4 regions of the Burkholderia pyrrocinia genome follow, and region 1 is predicted to be linked to each of the others. Evidence: predicted binding sites of a transcription regulator. Region 1 holds the regulator's gene; each other region holds the start of a gene.

Region 1 (4,871 bases):
GCGAAACGGCCTGTAACAACGCTTACCTGGCAAGTACTAGCTTGGCACAGGCCCGCTGCACTACACTCCACTCAAGCGTCGGAAAAGCGTGTTTACCCTAGCTGACCGTCGCCTTACATCCACCTGGCGCCGTTTTCACCCTTCTTTTCGAGGGGGAGTACCGTGAAACTGACCTTTGCGATATCGGTGGTCGCGCTGGTACTCATTGCCGGCACCACCACCATCTGCCTGTCGGGAGCCGTTACCGACCGCACGACCGAATACGGAAGCGCGCGGGCGACCTTCGACCAGATGTTCAGCTCCCACCAGAAAATCTGTCGATGATGCGCCTGTCGCGCTTCGTCGGCCGACCGTGCAGTTCGGCCGCCGGCTCGCGATACGTGCGGCGCCGCTCCAGTTCGGCAAGCCGCGCGGCCCGCCCCGCTTCCGTTTCCGCGTAAAGCGTCTGCGCGACGCTCGCCGGTCCGCGCACGTCGCACACGCCCAGCACGGCAATGTGCCAGACGATGCCGTCGATCGCAATCTCGACCTCGTCGCCGACGCGCACCTCCTTCGCCGGCTTGACCGCCGCGCCGCCGATCTTCACGTGCCCCTTGTCGACCGCATCGGTCGCGAGCGAACGCGTCTTGAAGAACCGGGCCGCCCACAGCCATTTGTCGATGCGCAGCTTCGCGCCCGGTTCCGTGGAAATCTTGTAGTTCATGTCAGCCTCCGCCGGGCCGCCACAAGGAGGCCGACCGCCTCCTCGGGGAGCAGCGAACGAAGTGAGTGCGGGGGTCGTTCCATGTCAGCTCACCGTTTCGGGCTGGGCGGCCCTGACGGGCCAGCCCTGCAGGTTCTCGGCGACGATCTCGCCGATCGCGCCGAGCCACGCGGGCGCGCCGTTCAGGCAAGGAATGCGGTGGAACGCCTTGCCGCCGCCGGCGAGGAATTCGTCTCGCACTTCCATGCCGATCTCCTCGATCGTCTCCAGGCAATCGGCCGTGAAACCGGGACAGAACACGTCGGCCCGCCGCACGCCGGCCTCGCCGAACCCGCGCAGCGTCGGCGCGGTGTACGGCTGCAGCCATTCGGCCTTGCCGAAGCGCGACTGGAACGTGATCCGGCATTCGACCGTCGACAGCCCGAGCGCAGCCATCAGCAGCGCGCCGGTTTGCTGGCACTGGTCGTGATAGGGGTCGCCGAGGTCGAGCGTGCGCTTCGGCACGCCATGAAAACTCAGCACGAGCTTGTCGCCGGCCGCGAAGTCGGGCCGGCCGTGCTGCGCCCAGTACTGGCGCACCTGCTCGGCAAGCGCGTGGATATAGGCCGGATGGTCGGCGTAGTGCCGCACCGTGCGCACCTCCGGCTGGTTGCGCATGCGCGCGAGCGCGCCGAATGCGGCATCGAATGCGGTGGCCGTGGTCGACGCCGAGTATTGCGGATACATCGGCATCAGCAGCACGCGCTCGACGCCCGAGCGCTTGAACTGCCCGAGCGCCTGCGCAATGTTCGGGCTGCCGTAGCGCATCGCATGGTCGACGAGCACATGATAGCCGTTCGACACGAGCAGGTGCCGCACGCCGTCGGTCTGGCGCTCGGTGTGCACGCGCAGCGGCGAGCCCTCGGGCATCCAGACGGCCGCGTATTTCTTCGCGGACGCGCGGCCGCGCAACGGCAGGATCAGCGTGCGCAGCAGCACCTGCCAGACGGCCTGCGGGATTTCGACGACCCGCGGATCCGACAGGAATTCGGCCAGATAGCGCCGCACCGCACGCGGCGTGGGGGCGTCGGGCGTGCCGAGATTGATCAGCAGCACGCCGATGCGATGGGCAGCCGCGGTGCTCGAAGGCGGCTCAAGATCGAAACGCATGGGCAAGTACGTGCTCGGGGCACGGGACCGGACGGCTCTCAATTATAGCGGGCCGCCCCGTGCCGTTCGGCCGACTGTCGGCGCAGGCGGCGCCGCGGCACGATGACGGGGCGGGATCGGGCCGGCGATCGCAGGCTATTGCTGGCTCAGCGTGAGCGACAGCAGGCGCGCGGTGATGTCGACGATCGGTATCACGCGGTTGTACGCCATGCGGGTCGGGCCGATCACGCCGAGCGTGCCGACGATCTGCCCGTTCACCTCGTAAGGCGCGGTGACGACGCTCATTTCCTCGATCGGCACGAGCGTCGATTCGCCGCCGATGAAGATCTGCACGCCCTGGGCGTGGCTCGACACGTCGAGCAGTTGCAGGAGGCCCGTCTTTTGGTCGAACACGTCGAACAGCTTGCGCAGCCGGGCCATGTCGGACGAAAGGTCCGCCACTTCGAGCAGGTTGCGCTCGCCGGAAATCAGCACGGAGTCCTCGGTGTCGGGCACTTCGGTGCTGGCCGTCACCGCCAGATGCATCAGCGCGGTCATGTCGCCGCGCAACTGGTCGATCTCGTCGCGCAGGCGGCGGCGCACCTCGTCGAACGACAGGCCGGCGAAATGCGCGTTGATGTAGTTGGACGCCTCGGTCAGCTGCGACGGCGAGTAGTCGCGCGGCGTCGCGAGCATCCGGTTCTGCACGTCGCCCTCGGGCGTGACGATGATCAGCAGGATGCGCTTGTCCGACAGGCGCATGAACTCGATCTGCTTGAACACGTGGCTGCGGCGCGGCGTCAGCACGACGCCCGCGAACTGCGACAGGTTCGACAGCACGCTCGCGGCGGCCGCGACCACCCGTTGCTGCGGTTCGCCGGCCTGCAGCGTGTTCTGCACCTGCCGCGCGACGGCCTCGGCGTCGATCGGCGTCTCGACCGTCAGCATCGTGTCGACGAACAGCCGGTAGCCGCGCGGCGTCGGCACGCGGCCGGCCGACGTGTGCGGGCTCGACACGAGGCCGAGCTCCTCCAGGTCGGACATCACGTTGCGGATCGTCGCCGGGCTCAGCTCGAGCCCGGAGTAACGGGACAACGTGCGCGATCCGACTGGCTGACCGTCGACGATATACCGTTCGATCAGGGTTTTCAGGAGGGTTCGTGCGCGAGGATCTAGCATGGTGGAAAATTTTAGCGCAACCGCGCGACCGCGGCGAGTGGCGTCGGCCGCCGTTGCGCAGGCCGGCCCGATCCGGCCCCGTCGGCGCACAGCCGGTTCTTTTCGTCAACGAGCTATGGTGTAATGCCGGCATGAAAACCGGTAATCAGTTCAACACCGTCGCGCTCGTCGGCCGGAGCAACACGCCCGGCATCGCCGAGCCGCTCGCTACTCTGGCAGCCAGCATCGCCAAGCGGGGCTTCGAGGTCGTCTTCGAAGGCGATACCGCGCGCGAGATCGGCATCGCCGGCTATCCGGCGCTCACCCCGGCCGAAATCGGGGCGCGTGCGGACGTGGCGGTCGTGCTGGGCGGCGACGGCACGATGCTCGGCATCGGCCGCCAGCTTGCGCCGTACCGGACGCCGCTGATCGGGATCAACCACGGGCGGCTCGGCTTCATCACGGACATCGCGGCGGCCGACATGCACGCGCTCGTCCCCGTGATGCTGGCAGGCAAGTTCGAGCGCGAGGAGCGCTCGCTGCTCGAGGCCCGGATCGTGCGCGACGGCGAACCGATCTACCACGCGCTCGCGTTCAACGACGTCGTCGTGAACCGCAGCGGCATCTCCGGGATGGTCGAGCTGCGCGCGTCGGTCGACGGCCGGTACATGTACAACCAGCGTTCGGACGGCCTGATCGTCGCCACACCGACGGGCTCGACCGCGTACGCGCTGTCGTCGGCCGGCCCGATCCTCCATCCGCAGCTTCAGGGCATCGTGCTCGTGCCGATCGCGCCGCACGCGCTGTCGAACCGGCCGATCGTGCTGCCCGACGATTCGAAGATCGCGATCCAGATCGTCGGCGGGCGCGACGTCAACGTGAACTTCGACATGCAGTCGTTCACCGCGCTCGAACTGAACGACACGATCGAGGTGCGCCGCTCGAAGCACACGGTGCCGTTCCTGCACCCGGTCGGCTACAGCTACTACGCGACGCTGCGCAAGAAGCTGCACTGGAACGAACACGCATCGAACGAAGACGACAAGGCGTCCTGACGCCCACCCGCCCGACACCATGCTCCGCCACCTCTCGATCCGCGACTTCGTCATCGTGGCCGCGCTCGATCTCGAATTCGACAGCGGCTTTTCCGTCTTCTCCGGCGAAACCGGCGCCGGGAAATCGATCCTGATCGACGCCCTCGCCCTCGCGCTCGGCGAACGTGCCGACGCGAGCGTCGTGCGCACCGGCTGCGGCCGCGCCGACATCACGGCCGAATTCACGCCGCACGACCGCGTCGCGCGCTGGCTCGACGAACATGCGTTCGACGCCGAGGACACCGTGATGCTGCGCCGCGTGATCGACGCGAACGGCCGTTCGCGCGCGTTCATCAACGGCACCAGCGCAACGCTCGCGCAACTGCGCGAACTCGGCGAGATGCTCGTCGACATCCACGGCCAGCACGCGCACCAGTTGCTGATGCGCCCCGATGCGCAGCGCGAGCTGTTCGATACGCACGCGGGGCTCGTCGCCGATGCCGCGAACGTCGCGCGCGCGTGGCGCGTCTGGCGCGACGCGACACAGGCGATCGATGCCGCGAAGGCGCACGAGCGCGAGTTGCAGCTCGAACGCGAAAAGCTCGCGTGGCAGCTCGCCGAGCTCGACAAGCTCGCGCCGCAAGCCGGCGAATGGGACGAAGTCAGCAACGAGCACAAGCGCCTGTCGCATTCGGCGAACCTGATCGAAGGCGTGCGCGGCGCGCTCAACGCGCTGTCCGAGGCCGACGACGCGATGCTCGCGCAGCTCGGCGCGATCGTGTCGAAACTGCGCGGCCTCGCCGACTACGACACCGCGCTCGGCGACGCGCTCGCGTCGCTGGAGCCGG
Region 2 (4,871 bases), on a different replicon from region 1:
CGCAGCGCGCGTGCAGCTCCGCGCACAACGCGTTCGTGATATCGATCCCGAAGCCCGTCAGCGTGCCGTCGGGCAGCTTGTATTCGAGCGGCGGGTAAGTCGGATCGACCGCGAGGCGAATCTCCTTGCCCGTCCAGTCGCCCGCATGCACCGACCCTGCCGCCAGCGCTACCGCGAGCGCCGCCATCCACTGTTTCATTGCCCGTCTCCTTGTGTAAATCGTGAATCGAAATCGTGCAACCGCATCATGCGAGGTATCGCTCCGCGAGCGCGGTCCAGTAGCTCGCGCCGGTCGCGAGGCAAGCATCGTTGAAGTCGTAGCCCGGGTGATGCAGCCCGCATCCGGACGCACCGTCGCCGTTGCCGATCGACAGGTAGCTGCCCGCGCACGCGTCGAGCATGAAGGCGAAATCCTCGCTCGCCGCGATCGGCCGCAGATGCGGAATCAGCGCCGCGTCGCCGCCCCATTCGCGAGCCACGTCGCGCGCGAATGCCGTTTCCGCCGCGTGATTGACGAGCACCGGATAGCCGTATCGATAGTCGATCTCGGCCGTCGCGCCGTAACTCGCGGCCTGCCCGTTCACGATCTCGCGGATGCGCCGTTCCAGCAGTACGCGCACGTCCGGCGACAGTGCACGCACGCTGAGCTCGAGTTCCGCATGCGGCGGGATCACGTTCGATGCGGTGCCCGCATGGATCGAGCCGGCCGTGACGATCGCCAGTTCCTGCGGATTCACGTTGCGCGACACGACCGTCTGCAACGCCATCACGATCGACGCGCACACGACCACCGGATCGATCGTCGTGTGCGGCGCGGCGCCATGCCCGCCGCGCCCGATCACGCGCACGCGCACCTCGTCGGCCGACGCCATCGCCGCGCCGTCGCAGAAGCCGAGCACGCCGGCCGGCAGGCCCGGCACGTTATGCATCGCGAACACGGCATCGCACGGAAACTGCGTGAACAGGCCGTCGTCGATCATCCGCTTCGCGCCGCCTAGCCCTTCTTCGGCCGGCTGGAAAATCAGGTTCAGCGTGCCCGCGAAACGCGCGCGTTCGGCCAGGCAGCGGGCCGCCGCGAGCAGCATCGCCGTATGGCCGTCGTGGCCGCACGCGTGCATCACGCCGTCGCGCCGGCTCGCATGCGGCAGCCCGGTTGTCTCGCGGATCGGCAGTGCGTCCATGTCCGCGCGCAACCCGAGCCGTTTCCCGGCGCCGCGCGTCAGCGTGCCGACCACGCCCGTGCCGCCGAGCCCGCGCGTCACCCGATAACCCCACGTTGTCAGGCAATCGGCGACGAGATCGCTCGTCGCGTGCTCCTCGAAGCCGAGCTCCGGATGCGCGTGCAGCCGGTGGCGCAGCGCAATCATCTCCGTCTCGATGGCCGTCATTTCCGGATGAATATGTTTCTGGTCCAACCCCGATTCTCCCTGACACGTTCCGGTTGTCGATCGCCCGGATGACCGATCGTGGCCGAATCGTATGCAGCGAAAATCCCTTCGAACAGCCGCGGTTTCGTTATGATGACAACCTTTCGTTGTCGGGTATCGCACCATGAGCACGATGAAGCTGCATCAGTTGCAGGCGCTCGTCGCGAGCGCGGAGGCCGGGAGTATCCGCGGCGCGGCGCGTACGCTGGGGTTGTCGCAGGCGGCCGTCACGCGCGCGCTGCGCGAGCTGGAAGCGAGCGAGCGCCTGCCGCTGCTCGTGCGCGCGCCGGAAGGCATCGGCTTCACCGACTACGGAAAAACGCTGCTCACGCACGCGAAGCTCGTGCTGAAGCAGCTCGAACACGCGCAGAGCGATCTCGAACGGATGCGCGGCCGCGTCGAGGGCCGGCTGAGCATCGGCGTCACGCCGTGGCTCACGGTGACCTTCCTCGCGGAAGCCGTGCTGCGTTTTCGCGAGCGGCTGCCCGACGTGCGCCTCGAACTCTACGAAGCGCTGATGGCCGTCGCGCAGCCGCTGCTGCGCGACGGTAGCATGGACTTCGCGCTCGGGCACGTGCAACCGGGCGGCACGCAGGAATTCGCGTTCGAGCCGATGCTGTGCTACGAGACGTCGGTCATGGTGCGCGCCGGCCATCCGCGCGAACGCGTAAGGTCGATCCACGACCTGCTCGATAACGACTGGGTGCTGAATTTCGCGGCCGACGGGCAGGCCGCGCTCGTCGATTACCTGTTCACGCGCCACGGCGCACACATCGACGAACGGCGCATCGTGCGGGCGCAGTCGGTCGCGATGTTGCAGACGATGCTCGAGCAGGCCGACATGTGCACGTGGTGCCCGACGATACTCGCGGCCGTGCCGCCGTTCGGCGAACGGATGCGCGCCTTGCAGCTCAAGGAGACGTTCGAGCCGCGCGACCTCGGGATCGTCACGCGCCGCAGCAGCACGCTGAGCGACGCCGCACGCTGCTTCATCGACTGCCTGCTGCAGGTGATCCGCAAGCATGCGCGATCCGCGCGCAAGGAGGATCTCGCGCTGTTCAGGACTGTGTCGCTGCTGATCTGACCTCCGCCCCGCCCGTCTCCCGTCCATAGCGCATCCGCGCAAATGCTTTTCCGAATCCGTTATTGGATCGCGCCGTCGAGCGTTTTTATACTCGTCAGCACTCTCTCCCAAAGAGTGCCAGCCAATTTCGACAGAACAGCACAGGACGAAAAGATGAGCCTACGCCCCTTGCACGACCGCGTCATCGTGAAGCGACTCGATCAGGAAACCACCACCGCGTCGGGCATCGTGATCCCCGACAGCGCCGCCGAAAAGCCCGACCAGGGCGAAGTGATCGCCGTCGGCCCCGGCCGCAAGGACACGGACGGCCAACGCATCGTGCCCGACCTGCAGGTCGGCGAGCGCGTGCTGTTCGGCAAGTACGCGGGCCAGGCCGTCAAGGTGAACGGCACCGAGTTCCTCGTCCTGCGCGAGGAAGACATCGTCGCGGTCGTCAATCAATAACGGAGCGCAATCATGGCAGCGAAGGAAATCATTTTCAGCGACGTCGCACGGGCGAAGCTGACCGAAGGCGTGAACATTCTCGCGAACGCGGTGAAGGTCACGCTCGGGCCGAAGGGCCGCAACGTGGTGCTCGAACGCAGCTTCGGCGCGCCCGTCGTCACGAAGGACGGCGTGTCGGTCGCGAAGGAAATCGAACTCGCGGACAAGCTGCAGAACATCGGCGCGCAGCTCGTGAAGGAAGTCGCGTCGCGCACCAGCGACGCGGCCGGCGACGGCACGACGACGGCCACCGTGCTCGCACAGGCGATCGTACGCGAAGGCCAGAAATACGTCGCGGCCGGGCTCAACCCGCTCGACCTGAAGCGCGGCATCGACAAGGCCGTCGCATCGGCCGTCGACGAGCTGAAGAAGATCAGCAGGCCGACCACCACGAGCAAGGAAATCGCGCAGGTCGCGACGATCTCCGCGAACGGCGAGGAATCGATCGGCCAGCGCATCGCCGAAGCGATCGACCGCGTCGGCAAGGAAGGCGTGATCACCGTCGAGGACGGCAAGTCGCTCGCCGACGAGCTCGACGTCGTCGAGGGGCTGCAGTTCGATCGCGGCTACCTGTCGCCGTACTTCATCAACAATCCGGACAAGCAGATCGCCGAGATCGAGAACCCGTACATCCTGCTGCACGACAAGAAGATCTCGAACATCCGCGACCTGCTGCCGGTGCTCGAACAGGTCGCGAAGTCGGGCCGGCCGCTGCTGATCATCGCGGAAGATGTCGAAGGCGAAGCGCTCGCGACGCTCGTCGTGAACAACATCCGCGGGATCCTGAAGACGGTCGCGGTCAAGGCGCCGGGTTTCGGCGACCGCCGCAAGGCGCTGCTCGAGGACATCGCGATCCTCACCGGCGGGCAGGTCGTCGCCGAGGAAACCGGGCTGACGCTCGAGAAGGCGACGCTCGCCGAACTCGGCCAGGCCAAGCGCATCGAGGTCGGCAAGGAAAACACGACCGTGATCGACGGCGCGGGCGATGCGAAGAACATCGAAGCGCGCGTGAAGCAGATCCGCGTTCAGATCGAGGAAGCGACGTCGGACTACGACCGCGAAAAGCTGCAGGAACGCGTCGCGAAGCTTGCGGGCGGCGTTGCGGTGATCAAGGTCGGCGGTGCAACCGAGATCGAGGTGAAGGAGAAGAAGGATCGCGTCGACGACGCGCTGCACGCGACGCGCGCGGCCGTCGAGGAAGGCATCGTGCCGGGCGGCGGCGTTGCGCTGATTCGCGTGCGTCAGGCGATCCGCGAGCTGAAGGGCGTGAATGCCGACCAGGACGCGGGCATCAAGATCGTGCTGCGCGCGCTCGAGGAACCGCTGCGCCAGATTGTCGCGAACGCGGGCGAGGAAGCGAGCGTCGTCGTCGCGAAGGTCGCGGAAGGTTCGGGCAACTTCGGGTACAACGCGCAGACGGGCGAGTACGGCGACCTCGTCGAATCGGGCGTGCTCGATCCGACCAAGGTCACGCGCACGGCGCTGCAGAACGCGGCGTCGGTCGCCGGACTGCTGCTGACGACCGATGCGACCGTGTTCGAAGCGCCGAAGGATGCGGCGCCGGCCGCGACGCCGGGCGGCCCCGGTGCGGGCGGGCCGGGGTTCGATTTCTGACGATGCGCCGCGCGTGCCGGTTCGCCGGCATGCGCGCTGCCTTGCGGGAACATGCAACGCGTGGCGACGGAAGTCGTCACGCGTTTTTTGTTTGGGATCGACGCAACACCGTGGTGCGCAGGCCCGTTGCAGCGCTCGGGTAAGATAAAGGCCCATCCCGCCGCGCCGTCTTCCACGCCATGTCGACCACCCTCAACGTCTTGCTCCCGCTCGCCGGCGTCCTGCTGCTGAGCGTCGCCAGCCCGGGCCCGAATTTCGTGATC
Region 3 (4,871 bases), 1.2 Mb from region 1:
TTGCCGCGAGCTTCATCTTCTGCACTTCGCCGGTCGTATAGCCCGATTCGTCGCCGAGCACGATCACGCAGAGCGTCGCCGCGAGGCCGAAGCCGGCTGCAACCGCGAACGAGCGCAGCGCGAAGTCGACGTCGCGTTTCTTCAGCAGGTACCACGACGACACGCCGAGCACGAACATCGCCGCCGACACGTAGCCGGCCGACACCGTGTGCACGAACTTCACCTGCGCGACCGGGTTGAACAGCACGTCGAACAGGCTCGTCATCTCCATGCGCATCGTCTGGTAGTTGAACTCGGCGCCGACCGGGTTGTTCATCCAGCCGTTCGCGACGAGGATCCACAGCGCGGACAGGTTCGAGCCCAGCGCGACGAGGAACGTGACGACCAGGTGCTTGACCTTCGACAGGCGGTTCCAGCCAAAGAAGAACAGGCCGACGAACGTCGATTCGAGGAAGAACGCCATCAGGCCTTCGACCGCGAGCGGCACGCCGAAGATGTCGCCGACATAGTGCGAGTAGTACGACCAGTTCGTGCCGAACTGGAATTCGAGCGTGATGCCGGTCGTCACGCCCATCGCGAAGTTGATCCCGAACAGCTTGCCCCAGAACTGGGTCATGTCCTTGTAGACCTGTTTGCCGGTCATCACGTAGACGGCTTCCATGATGACGAGCAGCCAGGACAGGCCGAGCGTCAGCGGCACGAACAGGAAGTGGTAGAGCGCCGTGATGCCGAACTGCAGACGTGACAGATCGACGACTTCACTACTTATCATGGTGGTCTCCCTCGGTAGGTGCAGGCGCCGGTACCGAGAGCAGCTTCTCGGCGACGGCGGCAGGCGGAAGCGACATGTGCTCGGCCTGCGGATGATTGAAGAATGCGTATTTGAGCGACATCAGGAGGATCAGCTTGACGATCAGCACCAGGGTGATGTCGCGGGCGAGGGTGGGGCCGCGAGCCCATGCGGCGATGCGCGCGCGCCAGCCGATCGTACCGGCCGGCCGCGGGGGAGGTGGCGGCGCAGGCTCTTTATTGATCGAGATCAAGGCGATTATCCTGAATCGATTTAGGTCGGATTTGGGGCGACTTTACGTCGGATATATGACGGCCGTGAAGCTGTTTTAATCCTTTTGCACCTGACATGCCAATTTTAAAAGGACGGCTTTCCGATGCCGAGTGCTGCGCTGCGGCAGACCGTCGCGAACCGCGGGTCAAAACTTGAGGCAGATCAAGGTTATGCGGAAGGGGCCCGCAAACCGCCTATTACCTGATGAATCAGGTCAATTAATCGGCGAAGAAACGGACGGAGAAACGGGCGAAGAATCGAGCGGAGAAGCGGGTGAAAAGCGGGCGAAAAATCGGACGAAAAAAAACCGCTGCCGGTCGGGCAGCGGTTTTCGATGAAGCGCTCTAAATCGCCGGGATTTATGCGTATTCGGCGAGGGCAGTGCGCATCTTTTTCATTGCGCTCGCCTCGATCTGGCGGATGCGTTCCGCGGACACGCCGAACTCGGCGGCGAGATCGTGCAGCGTCGAGCCGCCCGAGCCGTCGTCGTCGACGTGCAGCCAGCGCGCCTCGATGATGCGGCGGCTGCGCGCGTCGAGCGCGTCGAGCGCCTGCGCGATGCCGTCCGTCTGCAGCATGTCGCGCTGACGCGCGGCGAGCACGGCGGTCGGCTCGTTATGCGAGTCGGCCAGATAGGCGATCGGCGCGTACGACTCCTCGCCGTCTTCCACCTGCCCTTCGAGCGCGATGTCGCCGCCCGACAGGCGCGTTTCCATCTCGGACACGTCTTCGCGCTTGACGTTGAGTTCCTGCGCGAGGCCGTCGATTTCCTCGGGCGTCATCGCCTGCATGCTCTTCTTGTGGCTGCGCAGGTTGAAGAACAGCTTGCGCTGCGCCTTCGTCGTCGCGACCTTCACCATGCGCCAGTTGCGCAGGATGTACTCGTGGATCTCGGCCTTGATCCAGTGGATCGCGTACGACACGAGACGCACGTTCTGGGCCGGGTCGAAGCGCTTCACGGCCTTCATCAGGCCGATGTTGCCTTCCTGGATCAGATCGCCGTGCGGCAGGCCGTAGCCGAGATAGTTGCGCGCGATCGACACGACGAGACGCAGGTGCGACAGCACGAGGCGGCGCGCCGAATCGAGGTTGTTGTCTTCGCGGAATTCGGTTGCGTACTGGCGTTCTTCTTCGGCCGTCAGCAGCGGAATGCGATTGACGGCCTGGATATACGAATCGATGTTGCCGAGCTGGCCCGGCAACATCGATTGAGCTGCGAGCGCCAGCGAGCCTGCCGATTCGGCCTTGGCCGGCGTCGGGCTCAGGATGTTCGGAAGGGTCAGGGCGTTGCTCACTAAAAAACTCCTTTGGAATCAGGGACAAACCCCCGGCATCGAATGAAATTCCGTGGGGCATCTTAGCACTCCCGCAAGTTGAGTGCTAATTCCTTAGAGCGGGCGTGGGCATCGGAGTTCCCGATTTTCTATCGAACTAGTCGAGTCGATAGTCTAATCTGCGACAGGGGTGGCGACGTGGAGTTCCGTAAACCGTTGTTTTTGAGGGGAATCAGTAGACGATTTCGATTTTTGTCGTTTTGGAAGGAAGCCATTTCGCTTCGTGATGCCGATCCGAAAAGTCCTTTACCATAACATTCAGTTCGCTCGGGCCCGGCTGTTGCGGCAGGCCCCATTCAACCCAAAAAGTTGGAGTGTCAGATGAACAATAAGAAGAATCGCCGGCGTCGCAGCCGGCTTGCGCTGCATGCGATGCTGGCAGCGTCACTTCTGGGCGGATCGGGTGCGGCGTTCGCGGATCGATGGGGTATCCAGGCGGGCGGCGGGTTTTCGGATCGTCACGGGATCGACAAGGCCGATCTCGGCGTGGTGTGGAATCCGGGCTGGAACTGGTGGGAAATCGGCGGCTGGCACTTCGCGTTCGTGATGGAAGGCCACGTCGGCTACTGGCACACGGGCGGCAATGTTCACGGCAACCTCGGCGAGTTCGGCGCGACGCCGATGTTCCGCTTCATCAAGAGCGCGGGCCAGGTGCGCCCGTTCGTCGAGGCCGGCGCGGGCATCCGGCTCCTGACTTCCCCGACGATCTCCCACAATCTTTCGCTGGGGACGTCGTTCCAGTTCGTGGATGTCGTCGGCGTCGGCGCACAGTTCGGAGAACGGCAACAGTATCAGGTCGGTTACCGTTTTCAACATGTGTCTAACGCGGGTATCAAAGAGCCGAATCCTGGTATAAATTTCCACCAGTTCTACGTGCAGTACAACTTCTGATCCGCATGCCCGCGCACGGCGTGCGCGTTGCCGAGGAGTCAGGCGATGGCGAAGGTGGTCGATGCGATCCGCGCGCTCGAGCGCGATCGGTTCCGGGCGATGGTGGACGGGGACGGCGAGGCGCTCGACGCGCTGCTGTCGGACAAGGTGTTCTTCGTGCACACCAACGGCAAACGTGAAACCAAGCAGCAGTTCATCGACGCCATCGTCGCCGGTCGCCGCCGCTATCGTCAGATCGAAATCCAGTCGCAGGACGTGCTGCCCGTCGGCGGCGAAACCTGCGTCGTCACCGGGCGCGCGTTGATCGAGATGGAAACGAACAACGGCGGCCTGGTTTTCCCGATCGCCTATACGTCCGTCCACACCGCGGAGCAGGGCCGCTGGTGCCTGCTCGCATGGCAGGCGACGCGGTGCGCGACCGAGACATGAGCGCGCGTGGAGCTCCTTTTCATGTCCCCGTCGAAGCGGCCTTCCGGGCCGCTTTTTGCTGGCCCGTGCGGCGCGGATCGCGCGGCGCACGGGCGGTCACGCGCCGCTCGCTGACTGTCGAACCCTGAGCGTCAGGCCGCCGCGCGGCGGTCCGTGCAATGCCATCCCGCGCGGTTGATTGCGCTGACGATTGCATCGAGCGCGGCGCTCGCCGCATCGGCGTGCAGGCCGACGCCGTGCCGCAGCGGCGCATCGCCGACCCGGCAGCCGACCGATACCGCGATCCGGCCGTCCGTCGTGCGCGCCTGTTCGCACGACGCGACGTCGATCGCGGCGCCCGCGGCCGCCGCGAATGCCGTGGCCAAACGTCGCACGGTGTCCTCGGGCGTCGCGTCGGCCGCCGGCGCTGCCGCGATCTCGCGGTTCTGCCAGCGCGCAGCGCCGCCATGCCGCGCGGCCGGGCCGTCGGTCTCGAAGAATTCGCGGGCGAACAGCGCGCAGATCGCGTCGCCCGTCACTTCCTCGCCGGACGTGTCGGCGAGCGTCTGCACCGCGTGGCTGAATTCGATCTGCACGCGGCGCGTCGGCGTGAAGCCCATCCCGCGTTCGAGCAGGAACGTCGCGCCGCCCTTGCCGGACTGGCTGTTCACGCGGATCACCGCGTCGTAGCTGCGGCCGAGGTCGGCCGGGTCGATCGGCAGGTACGGCACTTCCCAGGCCGCGTCGGGGCGCTGCTGCGCGAAGCCCTTGCGGATCGCGTCCTGGTGCGAGCCCGAGAACGCGGTGAACACGAGGTCGCCCGCGTACGGATGGCGCGGATGCACGGGAATCTGGTTGCAGCGTTCGACGACGCGGCGCACCGCGTCGATGTCGGAGAAATCGAGGCCCGGATCGATGCCCTGCGTGTAGAGGTTCAGCGCGAGCGTGACGAGATCGACGTTGCCGGTGCGCTCGCCATTACCGAACAGGCAGCCCTCGATGCGGTCGGCGCCCGCGAGCAGCGCGAGTTCGGCCGCCGCGACCGCGGTGCCGCGATCGTTGTGCGGATGCACGGACAGCACGATGCTGTCGCGATACGCGAGGTTGCGGTCCATCCATTCGATCTGGTCGGCGAACACGTTCGGGCTCGCGGCTTCGACCGTGGCAGGCAGGTT
Region 4 (4,871 bases), 150 kb from region 1:
CACCGGCGCGACCGCGATCGCGTACGGGTTCTGGTCGCCGTTGTCGGGCACCGTGTTGACGAGCAGCGTATGGCGATGCAGCGTCTCGAGGAAGCCTTGCGGCTCGGCGAACGCGCCGGCGGCGGCCGTCAGCGCGGCGGCGGCCAGTGCGCCCGTCGCGAGGCGGCGAAGCGGGGCGGATTGAATCATCTGGGTCTCTCCTGGGGGACGCGCCGCCGCAGCGGCGCGCGAAAAACGGGTAGCGTGGGCGCGGTGCTCAGAACGTGATCGTCGTGCGCGCACCGACCACGAACGTGTTGCGCAGCGGCTGGGTCGCGTCGCTCGGGTTCTGGCCCGCGCCGGCATTGAACGTGTACTGCGCATCGGCCGCGATCACCCACCACGGGTTGACCTGGTACTGGTAGGTCGCCTCGAGCGTCGTCTCGCGGGTGCGCACGCCGTACGGGCCGGTCGCGAACGACCGCGCGGCCCGGTCGAGGTCGGTCACGTGGCTGCCGACCTGGATGTACGTGACGGCGAGGCCGACGCTGTCGTTGTCGCGGCCCGCGAACGGCGCCTTCAGCACGACCCCCGCGTTCGCCGCGAAGCTCACCAGGTTGCGGTCGCCCGGCGCGCCCATCACGCGTGCGAACACGCCGAGGCTCTGCGGGCCGGTCGGGTCGGGGCGCCAGATCATCTGGTCGGCCACCGCATAGAAGCTGTAGTCGCCGTGGCGCTGCTGCGCGCTGCCGTTCGATGCGGGATCCGCGAGCGACAGCCCGTCGGTGCCGACGTTCTGGTCCGCGAAGCGGCCGTTGTGATACCAGACGCCGATCTTGTAGGTGCCCGGCAGCCCGTTCGAGCGGCCGGTGTCCATTTCGCCGTCGGACGGCTGGTTCAGCGCGTACTGCAGCTCGCCGATATAGAGCGTGCCGTTGTGCAGGTTGAAGTTCGTGCCGCTCAGGTTGTTCGGGTTGTTGCCGAGCGGATCGCCGTCGAACACGCCCGCGAGCGCGGTGAGCTTCGGCGTGATCTGCGCGCGCACGCGCACGCCGAGGCCCGCGAGCGGATAGGCGGGGCCGCCATTGGGCAGGTCGTACGACGGCAGCGCGGGCCAGCCGAACATCGTGTTGACGAACGAGTTCGCATACGTGCTGACCATGAATTCCTGGTCCAGGCTCTGCTGGCCGATCTTCACGTCGACGCGCTTGTCGAGGAACGACTGCTGGTACCACAGCTCCCACAGGCGCGTCGTGTCCTGCGCCTCGATGCCGCTCGCGGTGTTGAGCGTGCCGAGGTTCGCCGCGCTCAGGTTGCGGCCGTGGATCTGCAGCGCGCTGACGTTGAACGTGCCGCCGGGCAGGCCGATCGCCTTTTGCGTATCGACCGTCAGCGTCGCCGTCGTCAGCCCGTCGTACGTGCCGCCGCGGTTCAGGCCGCCGCGCAGGTTCGCGAGGTATTCGCTGGTTTCGGTGATCTGCAGCGTCGCGCCGTACTTGCCGAGCCACGGGCGGATGCCGCCCATGTCGCCGAGCAGGCTCTGGCGCGTCCAGATGCCGGTCCACATGTCGGTCGGCCTGGCCTGGATCGCGAGGTCGGCCTCGGGCGCTTCGGGCTGTGCGTCGACCGGCGTGGCGGCGAACGCGGCGCCGCTCGCGAACGATGCGCAAGCGAGGATGGCCGCAAAGGCGGCGGGGCGCATCCGGGCGCGGATACGGTCTCCGTGGAACGACACCAACTTCATATCAAACCCCTGGTTTTCTTTAATCTGGAGTCCTGCTTTTAAGGCGCTATCCGAACGCTCGGCGCCGATTGGCCAGGGCACGAAGATGAACGCAACGCGGCGCATCGTAGAAGTGTCAAATGGGAAAGTCAATGTAAACGAGAATGATTCGCATCTAGATTACTAAATGTAATGAAGTGGCTTACGGACAAGGCCCGCGACGGCCGGATACCTTTCAAAACCGTAAATATCGGCGTAATGAAAATGAATGCTTCGATGCGGATCGATGCATCCGCGGGAAGGGCGCGCAATGGGCGTCCGGCGCGCGCGAAGGCGGCGTTGCGGCATGCCGGATCGGCGCCGGCGCAGGTTTTTTGATGCGATGTCGCCGGACGCAGGAACTCCGTGCTTACCCGGTGTCCAAACGGGGCTGGATGAGATTCGCGGGCCGCACGGGCCCGCCGGTCGGGCCGGGCAGTGTTTGTCAGGGTTTTGTTTTGAAAGGGGTTTTGCTTGTTTTGATGCGCTTTTCCCGCTGCCTGGCGGCCCCGAAAATTCGTCCGGTTTCCCTTCTTGAATTTGTCAAAACCCGTCCATATAATTAGCACTCGCTGCACGAGAGTGCTAACAATTCTCTGCCGGGCGATCCGCCGGGCAGATTCCCTAAGCGTTCTTCAATCTCAGTCAAGAGAGGAGTGAATATGAACCTTCGTCCTTTGCACGATCGCGTGATCGTCAAGCGCCTGGATCAGGAAACCAAGACCGCCTCGGGCATCGTGATCCCCGAAGCCGCTGCTGAAAAGCCGGATCAAGGCGAGATCCTTGCGGTCGGCCCGGGCAAGCGTGACGACAAGGGCGCCCCGATCGCGCTCGACGTGAAGGTCGGCGATCGCGTCCTGTTCGGCAAGTACGCAGGCCAGACCGTGAAGGTCGACGGCCAGGAACTGCTGGTCATGCGCGAAGAAGACATCATGGCCGTGGTCAACGCTAACTAAGCGTCCTCCGACGGTACATATTCCCAAGAATTCAAGGAGTTAGAAGATGGCAGCTAAAGACGTCGTATTCGGCGATTCCGCCCGTTCGAAGATGGTCGAAGGCGTGAACATTCTCGCCAACGCAGTCAAGGTCACGCTGGGTCCGAAGGGCCGCAACGTCGTGCTCGAGCGCAGCTTCGGCGGCCCGACGGTCACCAAGGACGGTGTGTCGGTCGCGAAGGAAATCGAGCTGAAGGACAAGCTCCAGAACATGGGCGCGCAAATGGTCAAGGAAGTCGCTTCCAAGACCAGCGACAACGCAGGCGACGGCACGACGACGGCAACCGTCCTCGCGCAATCGATCGTTCGCGAAGGCATGAAGTACGTCGCATCGGGCATGAACCCGATGGACCTGAAGCGCGGCATCGACAAGGCAGTCGCAGCGGCTGTCGAAGAGCTGAAGAAGATCAGCAAGCCGTGCACGACGAACAAGGAAATCGCACAGGTCGGCTCGATCTCGGCGAACAGCGATTCGTCGATCGGCGATCGCATCGCTGAAGCGATGGACAAGGTCGGCAAGGAAGGCGTGATCACCGTCGAAGACGGCAAGTCGCTGGCCGACGAACTCGACGTCGTCGAAGGCATGCAATTCGACCGCGGCTACCTGTCGCCGTACTTCATCAACAACCCGGACAAGCAAGTCGCCGTCCTCGACAACCCGTTCGTGCTGCTGCACGACAAGAAGGTGTCGAACATCCGTGATCTGCTGCCGGTGCTCGAGCAAGTCGCGAAGGCTGGCCGTCCGCTGCTGATCATCGCCGAAGACGTCGAAGGCGAAGCGCTCGCAACGCTGGTCGTCAACAACATCCGCGGCATCCTGAAGACCGTTGCGGTCAAGGCACCGGGCTTCGGCGATCGTCGCAAGGCGATGCTGGAAGACATCGCGATCCTGACCGGCGGTCAAGTCGTCGCGGAAGAAACCGGCCTGACGCTCGAGAAGGCAACGCTGGCAGAACTGGGCCAGGCGAAGCGCATCGAAGTGGGCAAGGAAAACACGACGATCATCGATGGCGCAGGCGAAGCCGTGAACATCGAAGCACGCGTGAAGCAAGTGCGCGCGCAAATCGAGGAAGCGACGTCGGACTACGACCGTGAAAAGCTGCAAGAGCGCGTGGCCAAGCTGGCCGGCGGCGTGGCAGTGATCAAGGTCGGTGCTGCGACCGAAGTCGAAATGAAGGAAAAGAAGGCACGTGTCGAAGACGCACTGCACGCAACGCGCGCAGCTGTGGAAGAAGGCATCGTGGCAGGCGGCGGCGTTGCGCTGATCCGCGCTCGCACCGCGATCGCAGGCCTGACCGGCCTGAACGCCGACCAGAATGCCGGCATCAAGATCGTGCTGCGCGCAATGGAAGAGCCGCTGCGCCAGATCGTCACGAACGGCGGCGAAGAAGCCAGCGTCGTGGTGGCGGCAGTTGCTGCAGGCAAGGGCAACTACGGCTACAACGCAGCGACGGGCGAGTACGTCGACATGGTCGAAGCCGGCGTCGTCGACCCGACCAAGGTCACGCGTACCGCACTGCAGAACGCAGCTTCGGTTGCAGGCCTGCTGCTGACGACGGACGCAGCCGTTGCAGAACTGCCGAAGGAAGACGCACCGATGGCTGGCGGCATGCCGGGCGGCATGGGCGGCATGGGCATGGACATGTAATCGACTTCGGTCGATGGTGTCCGGAACGCGCAGCGATGCGCGTTCCAGTCAAAAGAAAAGACCCGCAGCGATGCGGGTCTTTTTTTATTTGGGCGCGGGATTCGATGCGTGCGCAGGCCGGGCGTCGCGCCCGACGGGGCCGAGCCCCGTGCGGCGGCGGGGTATGCCCGCCGCGCCCGGCTCAATGCCGGTGCGACGTCCTCGGCACCGGGTCGGCCTTCGTGGCCCGCGGCGTGTCCGCGTCCTCGTTGCTGCGCGCCCAGAAGAACCGGTCGGGCAGGTACGCGCCCATGCCGGGCCGGAACGCGTCGCGCACGGCCTGGTACAGGTACTCCTGCGCCTCGCGGACCGCCTCGGGCGGCTCCTGGCCGTTCGCGAGCAGCGCGGCGATGGCCGCGCCCAGCGTGTCGGTGATGCCCATCAGCCGGTGCGGCGAGCGATCCCACATGTCCTCGCGGAGCTGGCCTTCCTCGCCGTACAGCGTGTT

What was found. Region 1 encodes HrcA, which represses chaperone genes, less so after heat shock. Its sites were predicted from a motif close to TTAGCACTCNNNNNNNNNGAGTGCTAA; they were not measured.
Region 2: the regulator HrcA is predicted to act here: its motif matches at 2,606-2,632, upstream of JYG32_RS25670 (co-chaperone GroES).
Region 3: the regulator HrcA is predicted to act here: its motif matches at 2,421-2,447, upstream of rpoH (RNA polymerase sigma factor RpoH).
Region 4: the regulator HrcA is predicted to act here: its motif matches at 2,304-2,330, upstream of JYG32_RS10210 (co-chaperone GroES).

What each region holds. Positions count from the first base shown of each region.
Region 1 is NZ_CP070977.1:2,331,101-2,335,971, forward strand. Features, by position in the region: gene JYG32_RS10850 (hypothetical protein) at 163-324, shown strand; gene JYG32_RS10855 (RNA-binding S4 domain-containing protein) at 296-703, opposite strand; gene hemH (ferrochelatase) at 788-1,852, opposite strand; gene hrcA (heat-inducible transcriptional repressor HrcA) at 1,988-3,010, opposite strand; gene JYG32_RS10870 (NAD kinase) at 3,142-4,044, shown strand; gene recN (DNA repair protein RecN) at 4,064-4,871, shown strand, end outside.
Region 2 is NZ_CP070978.1:1,696,851-1,701,721, forward strand. Features, by position in the region: gene JYG32_RS25655 (ABC transporter substrate-binding protein) at 1-199, opposite strand, end outside; gene JYG32_RS25660 (M20 aminoacylase family protein) at 246-1,367, opposite strand; gene JYG32_RS25665 (LysR substrate-binding domain-containing protein) at 1,552-2,511, shown strand; gene JYG32_RS25670 (co-chaperone GroES) at 2,665-2,955, shown strand; gene groL (chaperonin GroEL) at 2,968-4,608, shown strand; gene JYG32_RS25680 (LysE family translocator) at 4,788-4,871, shown strand, end outside.
Region 3 is NZ_CP070977.1:3,542,608-3,547,478, forward strand. Features, by position in the region: gene JYG32_RS16450 (cytochrome ubiquinol oxidase subunit I) at 1-772, opposite strand, end outside; gene cydP (cytochrome oxidase putative small subunit CydP) at 762-1,049, opposite strand; gene rpoH (RNA polymerase sigma factor RpoH) at 1,423-2,358, opposite strand; gene JYG32_RS16465 (acyloxyacyl hydrolase) at 2,719-3,288, shown strand; gene JYG32_RS16470 (nuclear transport factor 2 family protein) at 3,334-3,717, shown strand; gene leuA (2-isopropylmalate synthase) at 3,849-4,871, opposite strand, start outside.
Region 4 is NZ_CP070977.1:2,179,156-2,184,026, reverse strand. Features, by position in the region: gene JYG32_RS10220 (hypothetical protein) at 1-189, opposite strand, end outside; gene JYG32_RS10215 (carbohydrate porin) at 257-1,723, opposite strand; gene JYG32_RS10210 (co-chaperone GroES) at 2,404-2,697, shown strand; gene groL (chaperonin GroEL) at 2,744-4,384, shown strand; gene JYG32_RS10200 (hydroxymethylpyrimidine/phosphomethylpyrimidine kinase) at 4,566-4,871, opposite strand, start outside.